Regions from separate parts of the Lactobacillus sp. ESL1191 genome, predicted to be linked through region 3. Evidence: predicted binding sites of a transcription regulator. Region 3 holds the regulator's gene; each other region holds the start of a gene.
What was found. The regulator HrcA, encoded in region 3, represses chaperone genes, less so after heat shock. The targets are predictions, from matches to a motif close to TTAGCACTCNNNNNNNNNGAGTGCTAA.
Positions count from the first base shown of each region.

Region 1: the regulator HrcA is predicted to act here: its motif matches at 4,703-4,729, upstream of ACSYSN_RS06715 (Hsp20/alpha crystallin family protein).
Region 2: the regulator HrcA is predicted to act here: its motif matches at 4,028-4,054, upstream of ACSYSN_RS02340 (ATP-dependent Clp protease ATP-binding subunit).

Region 1 covers NZ_CP196365.1:1,337,204-1,343,890, forward strand. Annotated here, with positions in the region: gene ACSYSN_RS06680 (deoxycytidylate deaminase) at 1-77, opposite strand, end outside; gene trpS (tryptophan--tRNA ligase) at 81-1,100, opposite strand; gene ACSYSN_RS06690 (SOS response-associated peptidase family protein) at 1,198-1,800, shown strand; tRNA gene ACSYSN_RS06695 (tRNA-Gly) at 1,891-1,961, shown strand; gene ACSYSN_RS06700 (CPBP family intramembrane glutamic endopeptidase) at 2,004-2,666, opposite strand; gene ACSYSN_RS06705 (Y-family DNA polymerase) at 2,775-4,088, opposite strand; gene greA (transcription elongation factor GreA) at 4,165-4,626, opposite strand; gene ACSYSN_RS06715 (Hsp20/alpha crystallin family protein) at 4,832-5,254, shown strand; gene ACSYSN_RS06720 (C1 family peptidase) at 5,383-6,687, shown strand, end outside.
Region 2 covers NZ_CP196365.1:423,124-429,810, reverse strand. Annotated here, with positions in the region: gene ACSYSN_RS02370 (competence protein CoiA family protein) at 1-174, opposite strand, end outside; gene ACSYSN_RS02365 (adaptor protein MecA) at 229-960, opposite strand; gene spxA (transcriptional regulator SpxA) at 1,063-1,461, opposite strand; gene ptsP (phosphoenolpyruvate--protein phosphotransferase) at 1,606-3,339, opposite strand; gene ACSYSN_RS02350 (phosphocarrier protein HPr) at 3,339-3,605, opposite strand; gene ykzS (protein YkzS) at 3,716-3,898, opposite strand; gene ACSYSN_RS02340 (ATP-dependent Clp protease ATP-binding subunit) at 4,102-6,294, shown strand; gene ACSYSN_RS02335 (DUF1827 family protein) at 6,396-6,677, shown strand.
Region 3 covers NZ_CP196365.1:870,343-877,029, reverse strand. Annotated here, with positions in the region: gene truB (tRNA pseudouridine(55) synthase TruB) at 1-116, shown strand, start outside; gene ribF (riboflavin biosynthesis protein RibF) at 136-1,068, shown strand; gene hrcA (heat-inducible transcriptional repressor HrcA) at 1,185-2,234, shown strand; gene grpE (nucleotide exchange factor GrpE) at 2,247-2,840, shown strand; gene dnaK (molecular chaperone DnaK) at 2,859-4,715, shown strand; gene dnaJ (molecular chaperone DnaJ) at 4,792-5,928, shown strand; gene lepA (translation elongation factor 4) at 6,069-6,687, shown strand, end outside.

The DNA of each region.
Region 1 (6,687 bases), 470 kb from region 3:
CGCGCACAAGTTGAGCGTTGGGCAATCACCAGTGCTTGCATCATAAAGTATTGTTTCCAAGGAATCCGTTTACGCATTTTTTACCTCTTAAAGTAATTCAGGCCAATTGCCTCACGCACCTCAGTCAGAGTTTGATTAGCTACTTGATTGGCCTGGTCTGAGCCTGCTACTAGCATCTCCTCAACCTCAGCTAAATTTTGCTCAAAGTGGGCTCGGCGAGCCCGAATTGGACTCAATTCTGCTTCCATTACTTCGTTCAGGTAACGTTTAATTTTGACATCGCCCAAGCCACCTTTTTGGTAATCTTCTTTCAATTCTGCTACCTTATCCTTATCAGGGGCAAAAATATCAAGATAGGTAAAGACCGTATTACCTTCAACCTTGCCTGGATCCTCGACATGAATATGCCCCGGGTCAGTATACATTGACATGATCTTCTGCTTGACAGTTGCTGCATCATCAGACAGGTAAATCGCATTATTCAATGACTTGGACATTTTGGCATTGCCATCGAGTCCAGGCAACCGCCCTTGGCCTTGGGTCGGAAAATAACCTTCCGGTTCAACCAGCACCTGACAATTATATACACGGTTGAAAGTCCGCACGATCTCACGGGTTTGTTCAAGCATTGGTGCCTGATCATCGCCAACCGGCACCAGTGTTGCTTTAAAGGCCGTAATATCGGCTGCTTGAGACACTGGATAATTCAAAAAGCCTACTGGTAGGGACTCAGCAAAGCCTTTTTGCTTAATTTCAGCCTTCACAGTGGGATTACGCTCCAAGCGGCTAACCGTTACCAGGTCCATATAATAAGCTGTCAGCTCGAACAAAGCTGGAATTTGCGACTGCACGAAGATGGTTGAAATAGTTGGATCAAGCCCCACCGCCAGATAGTCAAGGGCAACTTGCACGAGACTGGTGCGGATTTTTTCGGGATCACGGGCATTGTCAGTCAGGGCCTGAGTGTCGGCAATCATAATGAACGGGTGGTAATCACCAGTATTTTGCAGTCTAACCCGATTTTTTAAAGAACCAATGTAGTGGCCCACATGCAATCTCCCAGTTGGGCGATCGCCTGTTAGGATAACTTTCTTATTCATTCTATCTTGCCTTCCTTGAACTTTTAAAACCTATTTCATCTGCTAATTATAGTCAATTCTACCAAAAATCAAGTGATGATTAAATACGGAGAGAAAAATGTTCAATCAATTTCAATTAGCCAGTCTGGCCGAAATTAGCAAGTATCTGATACAGGACTTGAACTTACCACTAGTCGAACCAGCTGCTCAGCTTCCGCAAGCGCAGCAAATCTTTCCCCAAGCGGCTGCACCTGTCTTGCTTTTTCAAGATAAGCAGTTAATCTTAGACAAAAAGACCTGGGGTTATCCCAGCCCATTCGCCAACAAGGTAATCTTCAATGCTCGTATTGAACGCTTTTTTGCGGAAAAACCGTCGCTGTGGGACAGCTCCTTTGCAAAACGGCGTTGTCTCATTATTGCCAAGCAATTCTTTGAATCCGGGCCGCAAACTTATCTAGCTAGCAACGGCCGCCGTTACCATGAACGTTTCAGTTTTCGCAATGAAACTGAACCATTGACCTTAATTGCCGGAATTTATCAAGAAGACCATTTCGCCATGGTGACGACTGCCCCTAATTCAGTAATGGCACCACTTCATGACCGAATGCCCTTAGTCATTCAACCCCAGGAATTGCGGCAGTGGCTCTTTCAAAACTTCACTTCATTGCTTGACCGTAGTCAGATACCCCTAGCCGTCAGCAAAATACCGCAAAGACAATAGCCAATCTGCTACTTTTGCTAGTTACCGGTCTAAATTTTTTAAATCGAAACTTGGATTTAGACCAAAAACATGGTAAACTGGTTCAGTAATGCGGGTATAGTTTAATGGTAGAACGTTAGCTTCCCAAGCTGAAGATGCGGGTTCGATTCACGCTATCCGCTTGAAACAAAAAAGGCAATGACTTAAGTCATTGCCTTTTTTTGTTAGGTCATAATAACCAAGATCAATCCGTTAACTATTGCCAAGTAGACAGGCATCCAGAGCGTTTGGGTATAGAGGTAAGACCAAGCAAAGATGGCACCAAAGATCAAATTGACCACCAGTAACGGCAGCGAATTTTGCCAATTGAGCAGGCTAAAGACCAAGCCCGAAGCAAGTGTCCCCAGCGCAGCTGTCATTACGGTGTTACGCCGGAAGGCATAGTTAAACAAAAATCCAGTCGCCAGAAATTCCTGCAGCACAGGTACGACAATACCTACTGCCAATAATAAAAACCAGTACGTACCACTTGCTTCATGGTGCAAGTAGTCAAGCTGAAAGCCATACAGTTTGAGTTTGCCATAAGACTGTAACCACGACACGCTAATCCGCAGAACCGTCACGACCACCGTCAAGCCCACAATAAGACCGAATTCACTCAACCATGAGCCCGTGAAACTGCGGTCGAAATAACGCTGCTCCCGGTTAAAACGATAAATAAAAAACAACAAAACCATCAGTGAAATCGTGACAAATAAAATTAAGTCCCAGATGTGAATTGGTGAATTGTTAGTAACAAGCTTAACTACGCCAGCAACCATTATGTAGCCAATTAAGTAAATGGCATAGCGAATTAGGTTGCCTTCTCTTGATGCTGGTGTATTCACAAAAATTACCTCTATCCAATGTGTACCTTACAAGTCCCATATTATAGCAAAAAAAGGCCGCTTTATGAAATGCCAGCTGTTTTTTCTCCTGCAGACCGGCCATAATGCTTACTCATAAGCATTACCACCATTGTGACCACCAACCAGGCTGCTACGTCTGATGGCGGTCGCCCCGGGCAACAGACTGGAAGCCCGGATTAGACTGGTAAAACCGTACCTTTGTCTAATCCGATCGATAGTCAGATCAATGGTATGTTTTTTTAGCTGTTCAGCAGGTTGAACAAAAAAGGTTAGCTGGTCGCTAGTTGCAGGGACCAAGTGGCCACAACTTACTCCTATTTCTCGGACAGGCTCGCCATGCCAATTTTTGCGCAAAAGTGCAATGAGTTCTTGCGCCAGCAGGTCATTGTCATTAGTGGGGAGAATTTTTTGCTGAACGCTGAAACCCTTGCGGTTGCCATCTTGCTGATATCGTGAAAAGCCAATATGTAGACTAAGGCAGCCGGCCTGCAGGTGATGTGCCCGAATCCGAGCGGCCACCTGCTCACCAATTTCACGGAGGACGATTTCCAGCTCACGTTGGACCGTATAATCCCTTGTTAAGATTTGCGAATTACCATAGCTTTTCGTCCGCGGTTGGTACTTTTGACTGATGATACTACGGTCAACCCCCCAACTCATGGCAAATAATTGTGCGCCAATAACCCCGAATTCTTTTTGTAAAATAGCCGGATCAGTGTGAGCTAATTCATACATATTATTAATCTGTAACCGGTGCAGACGCTTGGCCGTTCTCTTGCCAATCCCCCAAACATCTTCTAAATTAGGAAGCCGCCAAATTGTGTCGGGCACATCAATGTAGTGCCAGTAATCAATCATCGATTCCCGGTGTTTAGCCGAAGTATCCATTGCCAACTTGGCCAGTAGGGGATTTTCACCGATCCCACAAGTCGTGTATAGTCCCAGCTCCTTTCTAATTTTTACTTGAATTTGCCGTGCCACCAAGTAAGGATCGTCACCAAACAAGTGCCAGGACTTGGTCATGTCAATCATCGACTCATCAATTGAATAAGCATGGATGTCCTCCTCAGCTGCATATTCCCGCAAAATGTCCAGCACTTGCATGCTACGCCTGATATATAAGTTCATATGTGGTTCTACTAAGATCAAATCGGGGGCCGCATCACTATTAGGTAGGTCACGTACTCGCATCACATTAGTCAAACCATACTTCTTTTTTGCCAGTGGCGACGCTGCCATGATTAATCCCGCGCCCGCCTTACTGTCAGGCTGGTGGGAAACCACTGCTAATACTGCCTTCATCGGATTGAGTCCCCACTTAAGTGCCTCACAACTGGCAAAAAAAGACTTGTTATCAATCATTAAAATCACGCGATGCGGTTCATAGCGGTAATCATACATCATCTTCACCCTCTGTTCCAAACTACTGTTCGATTATCAATTATAGAAACATACGTTTGAACAAGCAAGTAAAAACTTATTTAATCGCAATGATAGTTACCTGGTATTCACCAGCTGGTGCTTCTACCTTAACCTTACTTCCGACCGTTTTTTTCATGATGGACTGTCCCAATGGTGAATCATAGGCCACCTTACCGGCTGTAAGATCGGCCTCCAGCTGGCCCACAAGTTGATACTCCACTGTTTCTTCCTCATCAGCAAATTTCAAAGTGACGGTTTTGCCTAAGTCAACCTTGCCGTCTGCGCTTTTTTCAACAATTTCGGCATACTTTAACTGCTTGTCCAAGTAACGCAACCTGCTCTGCAAGTGTCCCAAGTCCCGTTTAGCTTCCGTATATTCAGTGTTTTCTGACAGGTCGCCTAAGGCTCGTGCCTCCTGCAAAATCTTAATCCGACGGGGCCGGTCCTGCTTTAACCGAGTAATCTCATCCTTGATTTTTTGGTAACCGGTTGGTGTCATTTTTTGATAATAAACCATTATTTTCTCTCCCTACTTTTTTAAAAAATTATCCACAAGCATTTAATGCTATTTTACCAGCATTTAAGCGACTTATTTGGCACTCAAAAATAAAGAGTGCCAATTATTTTATTTTTCCTAATCTGCATACTATAATAAGCAGTGTAAGGAAGAAATGAAAGTCTTCCGTTACAAAATAAAGTTAATTTGAAAGGAAGTTTTTACTATGGCAAATGAAATGATGAATCGGCACAATGACATTTTTGATGCGATGAATGACTGGTTTGATCTTCCAAAGAAAATTTTTGACAACAATGAAATGGCAAAATTAATGCAGGCAGATGTCGTGGAAAACGACCACGAATACGTTATTAAAGTTGACCTGCCCGGCATGGATAAGGACAAGATTAACCTTAGTTATAACAATGGTATTTTGAGCGTTTCAGGTTCGCGCAAGTCCTTCAAGGACATGTCCAAAGATGGTAGTCTTATCCACCGCGAAAGAAGTGAGGGTCACATCTCCCGCAGCTTCAGGCTCCCAAATGTTGCAGCTAGTGACATCCATGCCAAGTATGACAATGGGGTACTGACCATTAACCTACCAAAACAAAGCGCTAGTGAAAGCGAAAACTCGATCCAAATCGACTAGCTATCCAGAGCGTTTTAGGACAGCCCAAGATAATTACTTTGGTAAAACGAGTTCAAATATTGAACTCGTTTTTGTTTTGGCTTAGAATAGAAGATAATTTAAAATTAAATTAAAAAGGAGATTAATTTATGGGACATCAGGTTACCGTCCAAGAAATCGAAAAATTTGCAGACCAATTCAATGCCAACCCTAAAAATCAAGTTATTGCCCGCGCCGCTCAAAAGAGTGGCGTACAGGCAGCCGCATATAACGAGCGGGTGCAAGCTGAATTAAATCGGGTTTTTTCAACTGAACTAGACACTGAAAACGTTACTAATCAGCGCCAATCGGGGCGCTGCTGGGAGTTTGCGACACTCAATATTTTGCGCCATAACTTTGGCAAGCAGCACCACGTTAAGAACTTCACCTTCTCGCAAAGCTACAACTTCTTCTGGGACAAGATTGAACGCGCAAATATTTTTTATGAGAACATTCTAGCTACTGCTGACCAGGCACTAGACTCCCGTACCGTTAAGGCTTACCTTGAAGATGCGGGAGCAGACGGCGGACAATTTCACATGGCCGCTGCCCTAATAGCAAAATATGGGGTAGTACCATCTTATGCCATGCCGGAGAATGCTAACACCAACAATACTCATGCCTTTGCCAAGACACTTGGCGACAAACTGAGAAAAGATGCCCTAGTGCTGCGCGCGTTAAAGCAAAAAGGTCAGGAAGATCAACTTGCCAAAGTACGCGAGCAACTCTTGAGTGAAGTGTATCAAATGACAGCTATTGCAGTCGGTGAGCCGCCCCGGAAGTTTGATCTCGAATACCGCGACGACGACAAAAACTACCACTTGGACAAGGACTTGACACCACTCGAGTTCTTGCACAAGTATATGGGCGACGTTGACTTCGATGACTACGTTGTCCTAACTAACGCGCCCGACCATGAATATAACAAACTGTATGGTTTACCCTTTGAAGACAATGTAGCAGGATCTTATCGTATCAAGTTTCTCAACGTACCAATGGAATATCTCGAATCAGCATCCGTTAGTCAATTAAAAGACGGCGAAGCCGTCTGGTTTGGCAATGAAGTTGGTGCCCAAAGCGACCGCCAGCAGGGTTACCTCAACAGCGACCTGTACCAGTACACTGACTTATATGGGGTTGACCTCAAAATGTCTAAGGGTGACCGACTACGTACCGGAGCTGGAGCTTCCACTCATGCCATGACCATTGTGGGAGTTGACGAAGACCAGGGCCACATCCGCCAATGGAAAGTGGAAAATTCCTGGGGTGAAAAGAACGGCGACAAGGGCTTCTTTGTCATGAATAACGACTGGTTCAGAGACTATACTTATGAAGTAGTTGTCCACAAGAAGTACCTAACCCCCGACCAAGTCGCCTTGGCAGAAGGCCCAGTAACCGACCTACCCGCCTGGGAT
Region 2 (6,687 bases), 450 kb from region 3:
AAAACGAGCTAAATGCTTGAAATAGGCCGTCTTAGACCCGACCACTAACCGTACTTCTTTTTGACAGTGCGGACAAAAATAGTGCTGCGCTGCGGCCAACCTGCTTTCATCCCGACTTTTGCTAGCCATTGTGACCGCTGTTACTAGTTCATTATTTAGCAGTGCTGCATACAAAAAATCACCCTCGATTAAGTACGCAAAAAGGCAAGTTTTACCTTGCCTTTTTCCTTAATGCTTAATTTTACCAAAATAATGCCGCAACTGATCCAGCGCACTGTGTTCAATCAGGCACTTACCCGTCAGCTTAATCCGAGCCAGTTCACTTTGTCTGATTTTCAATCCATATTCATTAGCAATTGCCCAAGCATCAACTGGCTTGAGTTCTGTATAATTCTCATCATTAAAAACCAAATCAAGGAAAAATTGCCCATTTTCAAAGTAAAGACTGGAGGAAAGATCGCGAGCTTGCAAGCTTTCTGCTAGTTCCGTAACTGTACCCAGGTCAGCGAAGCAGTATGCCTGCTTCCTTGGTGCTTTTTTACTGGTGCCCTGCTTCTTGTGCGGTTGATCGTCAGATTTGTCCTCAGACTGAGCATCCTCAGCCTGCTCGTCTGCTTCATCCTCATCTGCTAGATCCATAAATGACGTCCTCCGTGAATCCTGACCGCCTGCACTGCTATCTTCGCCATCAAGTAATTGTGCCAAGCTATCACGATCTTTAGCAGATACCTTAGTAATCAGCAAATCAAGGCCACCACTATTTGGCATCACCTGAAAAGTAACCGGCGCTTCTTGGCTAAAAGTATGATCTGTATCAATTTCATCCAAAATTGAATAGAAGAAATGCTGTATTTTGTTTTTATCGCCCAGCAAATCTAACACTTTTAAGCCACGTCTAGCTAGCTCATTCTTATCTATACGAACGCGAATAGTGTTTTCGTTAATATGATCTACCTGCATGAAATCTCACCTCCATCAGTTTCTCTTATCTATTGTAGCCCATTTCACCTGTAAAATAAAAGCGTTAGTCTAAACTAACACTTTTTTGTAAATCTTTATTAATTATAAGTCAGCAATCTTTTGCATTTCTTCAAGCTCAAGTCGCCGAACCTTTCTTGGCAGAAAACGTCTAATTTCGTCTTCATTATAGCCAACTTGTAGGCGTCGGTCATCCATGATAATTGGTCGTCTCAACAAACTAGGGTTCTTTTCGACCAAATTAAGCAGTTGATCGATTGATAAATTATCAAGGTTAACTTTTAACTGTTGAAATGCTCTGGAACGCGTAGAAATAATTTCCTCAGTGCCGTTTTCAGTCATCCGCAGTATTTGAATTAGTTCATCCTTTGTCAGTGGTTCTGAAAAAATATTTCTTTCTTTAAAAGCAATATCATGCTTCTTTAACCACGCCTTGGCTTTCCGACATGAGGTACAACTTGGAGATATATATAAATTTACCATATATTTCACGCTCCTTTGAACATTTTTTTCTTACTGTGAACATTGTAACACAATGCTTCTTTTTTGTAAGTGATTTTTGCAAATAATTCATTTCTTTGCACTTATTTAAAAAAAGCACATCAACTTTCGTTAACGTGCTTTTTATCATTTATCTACTTTAGCCATTAAGTCACTAACTAACTTTTCGTTCTCTTCAGCTGTTTTAGATTCAAAACAAGCCTGGTTAGCCAATTCCTTAATTTCATTAGTATCAAGTTTTTTCATTAAACTTCTAATCCGTAAGATTGAAGTTGCACTCATTGAGTACTCATCTAATCCCATTGCTAATAGAATTGGGAACATCGTGCTATCACCGGCAGCTTCGCCGCACATGCCACACCAAATACCATTGTCATGAGCTGCGTCAATTGTGTTCTTGATTAACCGCAAGACAGCTGGATTGGACGGTTGGTACAGGTAAGAAACGTTGTCATTACCACGATCAGCAGCCATTGAGTATTGGATCAGGTCATTAGTACCAATGGAGAAAAAGTCAACTTCCTTGGCAAATTGATCAGCCAAGACTGCAGCAGCTGGAACTTCAATCATCATTCCTACTTGCAGGTCACTGCCAACACTTATACCTTGACTAGTCAGCTGGTCTCTTTCTTCATTTAAGATTGACTTAGCTTTGCGCAATTCATTCAGTGTACCAATCATTGGGAACATAATTCCTAGACTACCATAAGCAGACGCTCTCAGCAGTGCACGCAGCTGCGTCCGAAAAATCTCTTCGTTCTGTAAAGATAACCTGATGGCCCGAACGCCTAAAAATGGGTTCATTTCATCTGGCAAATCCCAGTAATCCAAGTGCTTGTCGCCACCGATGTCCATGGTTCTGATGATAACTTGTTTGCCATGCATGCCTTCGATAACTTTTTTATAAGCATCATATTGCGCATCTTCAGTAGGAAAGTCCTTAGAATCCATGTACAAGAACTCTGTCCGGTACAAGCCGACTGCTTCTGCACCATTCTCGTTCACGCCTGCCATATCGTTAGGCGTACCAATATTGGCAGCAATCGTAAACTTCTTGCCATCTGCAGTCACTGACGGTTCATTCTTTAGCTTCTGCCATTCAGCCTTCTGCTTTAAGAATGTGTCGCTCTTCTGCTGGTAATCAGAAATCTGCTCCTTACTTGGATCAATAACTGCATCCCCACTTAAACCATCAACCACCAAAGTGTCACCATTTTGAACATCCTTAGTAATTGAGTCAGTCCCTACAACGGCTGGCAATTCAAGTGAGCGAGCCATAATGGCAGAGTGCGCTGTCCGGCCACCAATATCAGTCACGAAGCCTTTAACAAATTGCTTGTTCAATTGAGCGGTGTCACTTGGAGTCAAGTCATGGGCCACAACTACTACTTCATGGTCGATGGCCGCTGGATTAGGCAATTCTTTGCCGAGCAAGTGCGCCATAATCCGCTTCGAAACATCACGAACGTCCGCTGCACGTTGTTGCATGTAAGCATTATCGGTCATACCTTCAAAAATGCTAATGAACTTTTGAGCAGTTTCGTCAAGCGCAGCTTCACTGTTAATCTTTTGTTCCTTAATTTCATTTTCAATGGCACCCGTAAATTCAGGGTCATTCAAAATCATCAGGTGCGCTTCAAAAACTTGAGCTTCTTCCTCGCCTAGACTCTGCTTGGCATCATCACGGATTTTTTCAACTTCGGCCGTTGACACTGAAATTGCATCCTTGTAGCGGGCTACTTCACTTTCAACATCACTGACATTAGTTTTTGAAAACGAAAGATCGGGTTCTACCAAGAGATATGCTGGAGCTACAGCAATACCATCACTGGCAGCAATTCCTTTTAATGTCTTGGTCATTATTCAGCCAATCCCTCTTTTTTCATGGTTTCGGAAATTGTCTCAATTGCATCCTTCTCATCATCACCGTCGGCACTGATTGTAACATCAGCATTCTTACCAACGCCAAGTGACATCACACCCATGATTGATTTCAGGTTGACTGACTTGCCATTGTATTCCAAGTTGATGTCTGAACCGAACTTAGAAGCAGCCTGGACCAAAAGGGTTGCTGGACGAGCATGAATACCTGTTTCTGCAATGACATGAAAATCGCGTTTTTCCATTATATATCTCCTTTAAATTGAAAAAATCAAACCGGTAGTATTTACCTATTCGAGTATTAGATTATCATTTTTTTGTGAATTAAACAACAAAAATGTAACAGTTTACATCATCAAAGTTCAGTCTTTGACTGCGAATACAGTATTTTTCCACCCCGTAAGGCCCTACCGGTTATATTCTGCCGTTTGCCAAATGTTCTTAAAGCAGCCTGGAAGGCAAAGGCCTCTTCTGGTTTGACTTCATAATGATCAAGTTCACCAGTCGCAAGCTGCTCCAGAATTATTCGGTAATCCAAATATACCACCATTTCTTTCTTACTAAAACTAACTTCTACCGGCTTTAGCAAATTTTGGTTAGTTTGCTCAGCTGTATTCTATCACACCAGTGCTACTAGATGATGCTTACAAAAAATAAGTTCCAAGTTTTAGCACTTGATTATTGGGAGTGCTAATTATATAATTTAATAAACATAACTTGAAGTGAAAGGCGGTAATTTAATTGCTTTGTCAAAATTGTCAAAAGCGGCCTGCATCCATCCATCTTTTTGCTAAGGTGAATGGCCAGAGCCGTGAAATCAGCTTATGTGGACAATGTTATCAAGAATTGAAACAACAAGGAAATATCAATATGAACAACGACAACAACGGGTTCTTTGGTGACTTTAACGACCTCTTTAATAGTTTTAATAACGGAAATACTGGCAACAATCCCAATGGACCACAAATGAGTAACGGCAGTGGTAATAACGCTGGTGGCGGGCGCTCACTGCTTGATCAGTTTGGGACAGACCTAACTGCTATGGCCAAAAAGGGCAAGATTGACCCAGTTATTGGCCGAGACAAGGAAATCGCTCGTGTAATCGAAATTTTAAATCGTCGAACCAAGAACAATCCGGTCCTAATTGGTGAAGCTGGTGTTGGTAAAACAGCAGTCGTTGAAGGACTCGCCCAACAAATTGTTGATGGCTCAGTGCCAGCCAAATTACAAGACAAGCGGATTATTTCACTTAACGTAGTCTCGTTAGTCCAAGGTACCGGAATTCGCGGGCAATTTGAACAACGGATGCAGCAGTTAATCAAAGAATTGCAAAGTCATGATGATATCATTTTATTTATTGATGAAATCCATGAGATTGTAGGCGCGGGCAACGCTGAAGGCGGTATGGACGCCGGTAATATCATTAAACCAGCGCTAGCTCGCGGTGATTTGCAACTAGTTGGTGCGACCACCCTGAAGGAATATCGTGAAATCGAAAAAGATTCAGCGCTAGCACGACGGTTCCAGCCAGTTGATGTGAAAGAGCCCTCAATTGCAGAAACCATTAAAATTTTAAAGGGTATCCAAAAGCGCTACGAAGGCTACCATCATGTTCACTACACCGATGACGCCATTAAGGCGGCAGCTGAATTATCTGAGCGCTACATCCAGGACCGGTTTTTACCGGATAAGGCAATTGACCTGCTCGACGAAGCAGGCTCACGGATGAACCTAACCATTCCTTACGTCGACAAAGAAAAGATGAAAGAGCGAATTGAGGCAGCGCAACAGTTAAAGCAAGAATCACTTAAAAATGAGGATTACGAAAAAGCGGCCTATTACCGGGACCAAATTGAAAAGTATAGTGAGATGAAGGACCAAAAGGTTGATCCTGATAAATCGCCGATCATCACTGACAAAATTATGAACAAGATTGTTGAAGAAAAAACGGGTATTCCGGTTGGTGACTTGCAAAAGCAAGAAGAAAACCAATTGCAAAACCTTGCACCTAATCTGAAGGCCCATGTGATTGGTCAGAGTAAGGCAGTGGACAAGGTCGCACGGGCCATCCGGCGTAACCGGATCGGCTTCAACAAGTCAGGTAGACCGATTGGTTCCTTCCTCTTTGTTGGACCAACCGGAGTCGGTAAGACTGAACTAGCCAAACAACTAGCCCAGCAAATGTTTGGCTCAGAGAATGCCTTAATTCGCTTCGACATGTCTGAATACATGGAATCTTACTCAGTCTCCAAGTTAATTGGCTCTGCACCAGGATACGTGGGCTACGAGGAAGCTGGACAATTAACCGAACGCGTTCGCCGCAACCCTTACAGCCTAATTTTGCTAGATGAAATTGAAAAAGCCGACCCATCTGTCATGAACCTCTTCTTACAGATTTTGGATGATGGTCGACTAACCGACTCCCAAGGACGGACGGTTTCCTTCAAGGATACAATCATTATTATGACTTCTAATGCCGGGCAAGATATCAAACAGGCCAGCGTCGGCTTTGCGTCCGAAAGCAGCAATAAGAAAGCAGATTCGGCTAGAAGTTCAATGAGTCAATTCTTTAAGCCAGAGTTTTTAAACCGCCTGGATGAAGTAATTGAATTCAACGAACTAACTAAGGATGACCTGGTTCAAATCGTTGACCTAATGCTTGAAGAGGTTAACAACATGGTCAAAACCCAGGGCCTGCAAATCACCGTAACAAGCGATGCTAAGCAGAAGCTGGTCGAAGAAGGCTACAACCCAGCAATGGGTGCACGCCCACTGCGGCGTACTATTCAAGAAGAAATCGAAGACAAGGTAGCCGATTTCAAGCTTGACCACCTAGCCGCTAAGAATCTTTTAGCCAGCGTCAAAGATGACCAAATCGTTATCAGTGAACCCGCACCGGTTACCTCGCCCGTTGAAAGTGAAGAACCACGCTAAGTAGAACAAATTTACGTTAAGAATGATTTATTAAAGAAAAATTTCCCCATTAGCGGTATACTAAACTATGAAAGAACTACTAAAAGAAACGGGTGAAATCCATGCATTTGATCGATGTAACCAATAGTTATAGGGAATTAGTTCACAGCCAGTTAAATACAACCAATGTCAACTACGTCAAGGTATACTCCTTGGGTAATACCTCCGTCATTTATACTGAAAGTGACGAGGCGATTGGCATTGTACTGGAGAATCATGATCGCCGCATTCGCAAGGAAGAGACTAACTTTGTTATTGAACGGTTGATTAAAGAAAAGAATCCAGCATATGAGTTAATTGCTGATAAAAGCCAACACGTCATTGAAATTCACATTGATAAGTGATAAGTAACCA
Region 3 (6,687 bases):
CATTAAAAACGAATGCAAAAAAGGTGGCCTTACGGTACAATGGTAGGGTTAAGGCAATTTATCAAAAAGATGATTATAACTACCGTCCTGAATTAATGCTTTTACAAAATAATTAGGTGAAATGAAGGTCTTATCGTGCAAATTATTCATTTAACTTATCCGCTTAAAGAAAATCTTATCCCGGGGCCAATTGTGCTGGTACTGGGCTTTTTTGACGGAGTTCACCGCGGTCATCAACAATTGATTAAGATTGCGCAAGAGCAGGCCAAGCAGAAGGGACATCCACTGGTCGTGATGACTTTTAACCGACATCCCAAAGAGGTATATCAAAAGGCAGAGGTAACCTACATCGATAGTTTGAATGAAAAAGCATATAAAATGCGCAAGCTTGGGGTGGACTATTTGCTGGTGATGCATTTCAATGATCGTTTAAGCAAGCTGACCGCTCAAGAGTTCGTCGACCAGATTGTGGTTAAGCTGCAGGCGGATACCGTAGTGGCTGGGTTTGATTATACTTACGGGCCCCGAGCTGTCGCCAACATGAAAAACTTTCCCAATTTTGCTAAGGGGCGCTTTGATATTATCGAAGTTCCCCAGCAGTCATATGACGGTCAAAAGATTGGGTCGACCGAAATTAAGGATGCGATAAAGGCTGGTGAAATGGCACTGGCGACCGAATTGCTGGGAACGCCCTATGTAATGACCGGAATCGTTGGCCATGGTCTGCGTAATGGTCATAAACTGGGCTATCCGACGGCAAACTTGGTATGGACTGAGCACAAGGTTGTGCCGAAGGTTGGGGTTTATGCCACCAAGACCAAGCTTAAGGGCAAGTGGTACGACTCGATGACTAGTGTAGGCTACAATGTGACCATTCAGGAAGGGCGGCAAATTTTTATCGAATCTAATTTATTTGGATTTGATGAAGAAGCATACGACCAAGAAATGGTAATTAAATGGTACAAGTACACGAGAGGCGAAATTAAGTTTGCTAATTTGGCAGAATTACGAGCCCAGATGGCCAAAGATGAGGCGGAAATCAAGGCATATTTTGCTCATCACCACTAGCCTAATGATTTTATTGGGCAAAATTTAGCACTCGACTTGACTTTCTGCTAAATACTAGTATCATAATAATTGTTAGCACCTGTTTGATAAGAGTGCTAAAAGTGAGGGCGATATCTATGTTGACCGAACGTCAAGAACTAATTTTAAAAACAATTATTAATGATTTTACCCAGACTAATGATCCGGTTGGTTCAAAAACGGTGATGATGCAGTTACCAATTAAGGTGTCGAGTGCGACGATTCGCAACGAGATGGCGGTCTTAGAAGACCAAGGCCTAATTGAAAAAACGCACCTGTCTAGCGGCCGCGTGCCATCAACTGAGGGTTACCGCTATTATCTTGATCACCTGGTAGAACCACTTCAAATTCCGTCTTCTGCCTATGAGCGGATTGTCAATCAGCTGGATCAGCCGTTTCACCAGGTTAATGAAATAGTTCAGGAAGCAGCCAAGATTCTCTCGGACTTGACTAATTATACGGCATTTGCGGAAGGGCCAGAGAGTAGTGCCCTGACTATCACGGGTTTCCGGATTGTGCCTTTGTTTAGTAGACAGATTATGGCGATCTTGGTGACTAGTGACGGCAACGTCCATAACCAAGTTTATAGTTTGCCAACTAATATTCATGGCGATGAAATTGAGAAAGCTGTACGGATGATTAATGATGAGCTGGTGGGAAAGACCTTGAATGAGGTAACGCCTGCCTTGCTTAATCATAATCTAGGCAAGAAGCTGACCAGCAACCATGCTGGTGACTTGTTGGAACTGGTTGAAGAGGTTATTAATGATGCGACCAGTGAACAGATGTATGTCGACGGGCAGATTAACTTGCTCAACAGCTCATCGTTAAGTAATGTGGCCAATTTGAGGTCACTCTATGAGCTGATTGATCATAATGAGTTGATTTCCAGCTTAGTTGACCAGCGGACTAGTAGCCAAATTGGCCAACATCCCATCAGGGTTAGTTTGGGCTCGGAGCTTTCGAATGACTTGCTCAAGGACTACAGTTTGCTTACGGCAGAATACAGTGTTGGAACACATGGCAAGGGGGTAATTGCCTTGCTTGGTCCTAACAATATGCCGTATTCGCAGGTAATAGGACTATTAGAATATTTTAGGAATGAGCTAGCTAAGAAGCTGCTGGAGTATTATGGTCGATTTAAATAAAGGAGGTTAGCCGTGAATAAAGAAAAAGACACCGGTGCTAAAGAACAGAAACAAGGGCAGCCAGAGCAGGCTAAGGTCAAAAAAACCGCTACGGCTAAAGCTAAAACCGCGGCTGCAGCGGACCAAACACCCAAGACCACTGCTGAGCAGGTAAAAGCAGAATTGATTAAGGCCCAAAAGCAAAATCAGGACTTAGAAGACAAGTTCCTGCGCAGTCAGGCGGAAATGCAGAACATGCAAAATCGCTACAATAATGAGCGAAGCCAGCTGATTAAGTATGAGTCACAATCTTTGGCTAAGGATATTTTGCCAGCAATGGATAATTTGGAGCGGGCCCTGTCGACCAAGGTTGATGATGAGGCCTCTAAGCAGCTTAAGAAAGGGGTACAGATGACCCTTGATGCACTCGTTAAAGCCATGAAGGATCATGGTATCAGCGAAATCGCGGCAGCAGGCGGCAAATTTGATCCGACATTACACCAGGCTGTTCAAACAGTTGAAGCGGAAAATGATGATCAAAAGGACACCGTTGTCCAAGTCTTACAAAAAGGCTATTTATATAAAGATCGAACTTTAAGACCAGCAATGGTCGTTGTTGCACAATAAGTGAAAGGAAGTTTATCAATGTCAAAAGTTATCGGAATTGACCTCGGAACAACCAACTCAGCAGTGGCTGTTTTAGAGGGTAAAGAACCAAAAATCATTACTAATCCAGAGGGTAATCGGACTACTCCATCTGTAGTCGCTTTTAAAGATGGTGAAATTCAGGTTGGTGAAGTTGCCAAGCGGCAAGCGATCACTAACCCTAACACAATTTCATCCATCAAGCGACACATGGGTGAGGCCGATTACAAGGTCAAGATTGCTGATAAAACTTATACACCACAAGAAATTTCGGCAATGATTTTGCAGTACATCAAGAAGTTTTCTGAAGATTACTTAGGTGAAAAGGTTACAGAAGCAGTTATTACGGTCCCAGCTTACTTTAATGACGCACAGCGTCAAGCAACTAAAGATGCTGGTAAGATTGCTGGCCTAGAGGTTAAGCGGATTATCAACGAACCAACTGCATCATCCTTGGCATACGGTCTTGACAAGGATGCTGAAGATGAGAAAGTCTTGGTTTATGACCTCGGTGGTGGTACCTTCGATGTTTCCGTTTTGCAGCTGGGTGATGGCGTCTTCCAAGTCCTTTCTACTAATGGTGATACCAAGCTCGGCGGGGATGACTTTGATAACAAGATTATCGACTGGCTGATTAAGAACTTTAAGGACGAAAATGGCGTTGACTTGTCCAAGGACAAGATGGCCTTGCAACGGCTCAAGGATGCGGCTGAAAAGGCTAAAAAAGACCTGTCCGGCGTTTCCTCAACCCACGTCTCACTGCCGTTCATCTCAGCTGGTGAAGCGGGTCCACTCCACCTGGAAGCCGACTTAACCCGGGCTAAGTTTGATGAATTAACCGCCGATTTAGTTGACCGGACCAAGGTCCCATTTGATAATGCCTTAAAGGATGCGGAGCTGACTGTCGGTGACATCGACAAGGTAATCTTAAACGGTGGTTCAACTCGTATTCCAGCTGTTCAAGAAGCCGTTAAGAAGTGGGCTGGCAAGGAGCCTGATCACTCCATTAACCCAGATGAAGCCGTGGCCCTTGGTGCTGCAATTCAAGGGGGAGTTATCTCCGGTGACGTTAAGGATGTCGTTTTGCTTGATGTTACACCACTGTCACTTGGAATTGAAACAATGGGCGGCGTCTTCACCAAGTTAATTGAAAAGAATACGACTATTCCGACTTCTAAGAGTCAAATTTTCTCAACTGCAGCCGACAACCAACCAGCCGTTGACGTGCACGTTCTGCAAGGTGAACGGCCAATGGCAGCTGACGACAAGACCTTAGGGCGCTTTGAATTGACAGACATTCCGGCTGCACCACGTGGTGTACCACAAATTCAGGTTACCTTCGACATTGATAAGAACGGGATTGTGAATGTTTCGGCTAAGGACATGGGGACTGGCAAGGAACAAAAGATTACCATCAAGAGTTCATCTGGTCTGTCCGACGAAGAAATTCAGAAGATGCAAAAAGAGGCCGAAGAACACGCTGAAGAGGATAAGAAGAAGAAGGAAGAAGTCGACTTGCGCAATGAAGTTGACCAACTGATCTTCTCAACGGAAAAGACACTGAAGGACACTAAGGACAAGGTATCTGAAGAAGATACCAAGAAGGTTCAAGAAGCCCTTGATGCTTTGAAACAGGCCCAAAAGGATAATAACTTAGAAGAAATGAAGTCTAAGAAGGACGAACTTTCTAAGGTTGCTCAAGACCTGGCGGTTAAGCTCTACCAAGCTAATGGCGGTGACCAAGCTGCTGGTCAGGCTGGACCTGAAGCAGGTCCACAGAATCCAGGCGCCCAAGGTGATGCAAACAATGGTGCAACTGGTGATGGTGAGTTCCATAAGGTAGACCCAGACAAGTAAAGGGTTTATAATTGAATAAATCAGAAAAGAACTGCCGCGAAGTAGTTCTTTTCTTTTGAGAGTTAGGAGCGTTTAGATGGCACAGGAAGATTATTATGGCGTGCTGGGCGTTGACCGCAATGCCAGTGATAAGGAAATTAACTCTGCTTACCGGAAACTAGCAAAGAAGTACCATCCGGACATTAACCATGAACCGGGAGCCGAAGAGAAATACAAGAAAATCAACGAGGCCTATGAGGTATTGCATGACGAGCAAAAACGGGCCCAGTACGATCAATTCGGGTCTGCCGGTGTCAATGGCCAGGGCTTTGGTGGTGGTCAAGGTTATGGTGACTTTAATGACTTTGGCGGCTTTGGTGATATTTTCAATGACTTCTTTGGTGGTGCTAGTGGAGGTGGTCAGCGCCGGGCCGATCCAACTGCACCCGCGCGCGGTGAAGACCTTGACTACACATTGACAATCGATTTTATGGATGCGATTACCGGTAAAAAGACGCAGGTATCATACACCCGTAGTGAGACTTGCCAGACTTGCCAGGGCTCGGGGGCAGAAAAGGGTACGCATCCAGTTACCTGTGACAAGTGTAACGGGAGTGGTTATATGACGGTTACGCAGAAATCTGTTCTTGGCGTCATTCGCCGGCAAACGGTTTGTGACAAGTGTCGCGGCCGCGGTGTGGTTATCGAACATCCTTGCCAGACTTGTCACGGCCAAGGCGTTGTCCAAGGCAAGAATACAATTGAAGTCAACATCCCAGCGGGCATTGATAACGGGCAACAGCTACGCTATGAGGGCCAAGGCGAAGCAGGTAAGAACGGCGGCCCTTATGGTGATCTGTACATCAGTTACCGGATTAAGCCGTCCAAGGACTTTGAGCGTAATGGTACGACCATTTACACAACAGTGCCGATTTCCTTTGCTCAAGCCACTCTGGGCGATGAAATCAAGGTTAAGACGGTACATGGCGAGAAGGAGTTAAAGATTCCGGCCGGAACCCAGCCCAACAAGCAGTTTACCCTGCGCGGTGAAGGTGTACCTTATTTGCGGGGCAATGGTAATGGTGACCAGGTGACAACCGTTCAGGTGCAGATTCCGCAATCAATTAATGAACATCAGAAGGAAGCTTTAGTTGACTTTGTCAAGGCCGGTGGGGGCTCGATTTCACCACAAGAAAAAGGCTTTTTTGAACGACTAAAGGAAAAGCTGCAGTAAAGACTGAATTTAATTAAGGACTCACTTACAGTGAGTCCTTTTTGGATCCATGGATCAGGGAAAGATTCGTCCTATTTGATTTTATCCAACTGGTGAATTTGCTATAATAGGGTGATACAGATAAAGGGTGCAAGGATTTTATGGACATTAAGAAATTACAAGATTATCAAAAACATATTCGTAACTTTTCGATTGTAGCGCACATTGATCATGGTAAATCGACTATTGCTGACCGTATTTTAGAGCTAACCGATACGGTATCAGAACGTCAGTTAAAAAATCAGATGCTGGACGATATGCCACTTGAACGGGAACGGGGCATTACGATTAAAATGAACTCGGTTGAGATCAAGTACCAAGCTCAGGATGGCGCCGATTATATTTTTCATTTGATTGATACACCGGGGCACGTTGACTTTTCGTATGAAGTGTCGCGATCGCTTGCTGCCTGTGAAGGTGCACTTTTGGTTGTCGATGCTTCCCAGGGCGTGCAGGCCCAAACCCTGGCTAATACTTACTTGGCGATTGATAATGACCTTGAGATTTTGCCCGTAATTAATAAGATTGACTTGCCTTCAGCTGATCCGGACCAGGCCAAAGAAGAAATTACGGAAATGCTCGGGATTGATGCCAGCAATGCGGCTGAAGTTTCCGGCAAAACCGGGCAGGGCATTGCCGAATTGCTTGAGGATATTGTGCAAAATATTCCTGCGCCAACCGGCGACCTTACTGCCCCTTTAAAGGCCCTCATCTTTGACT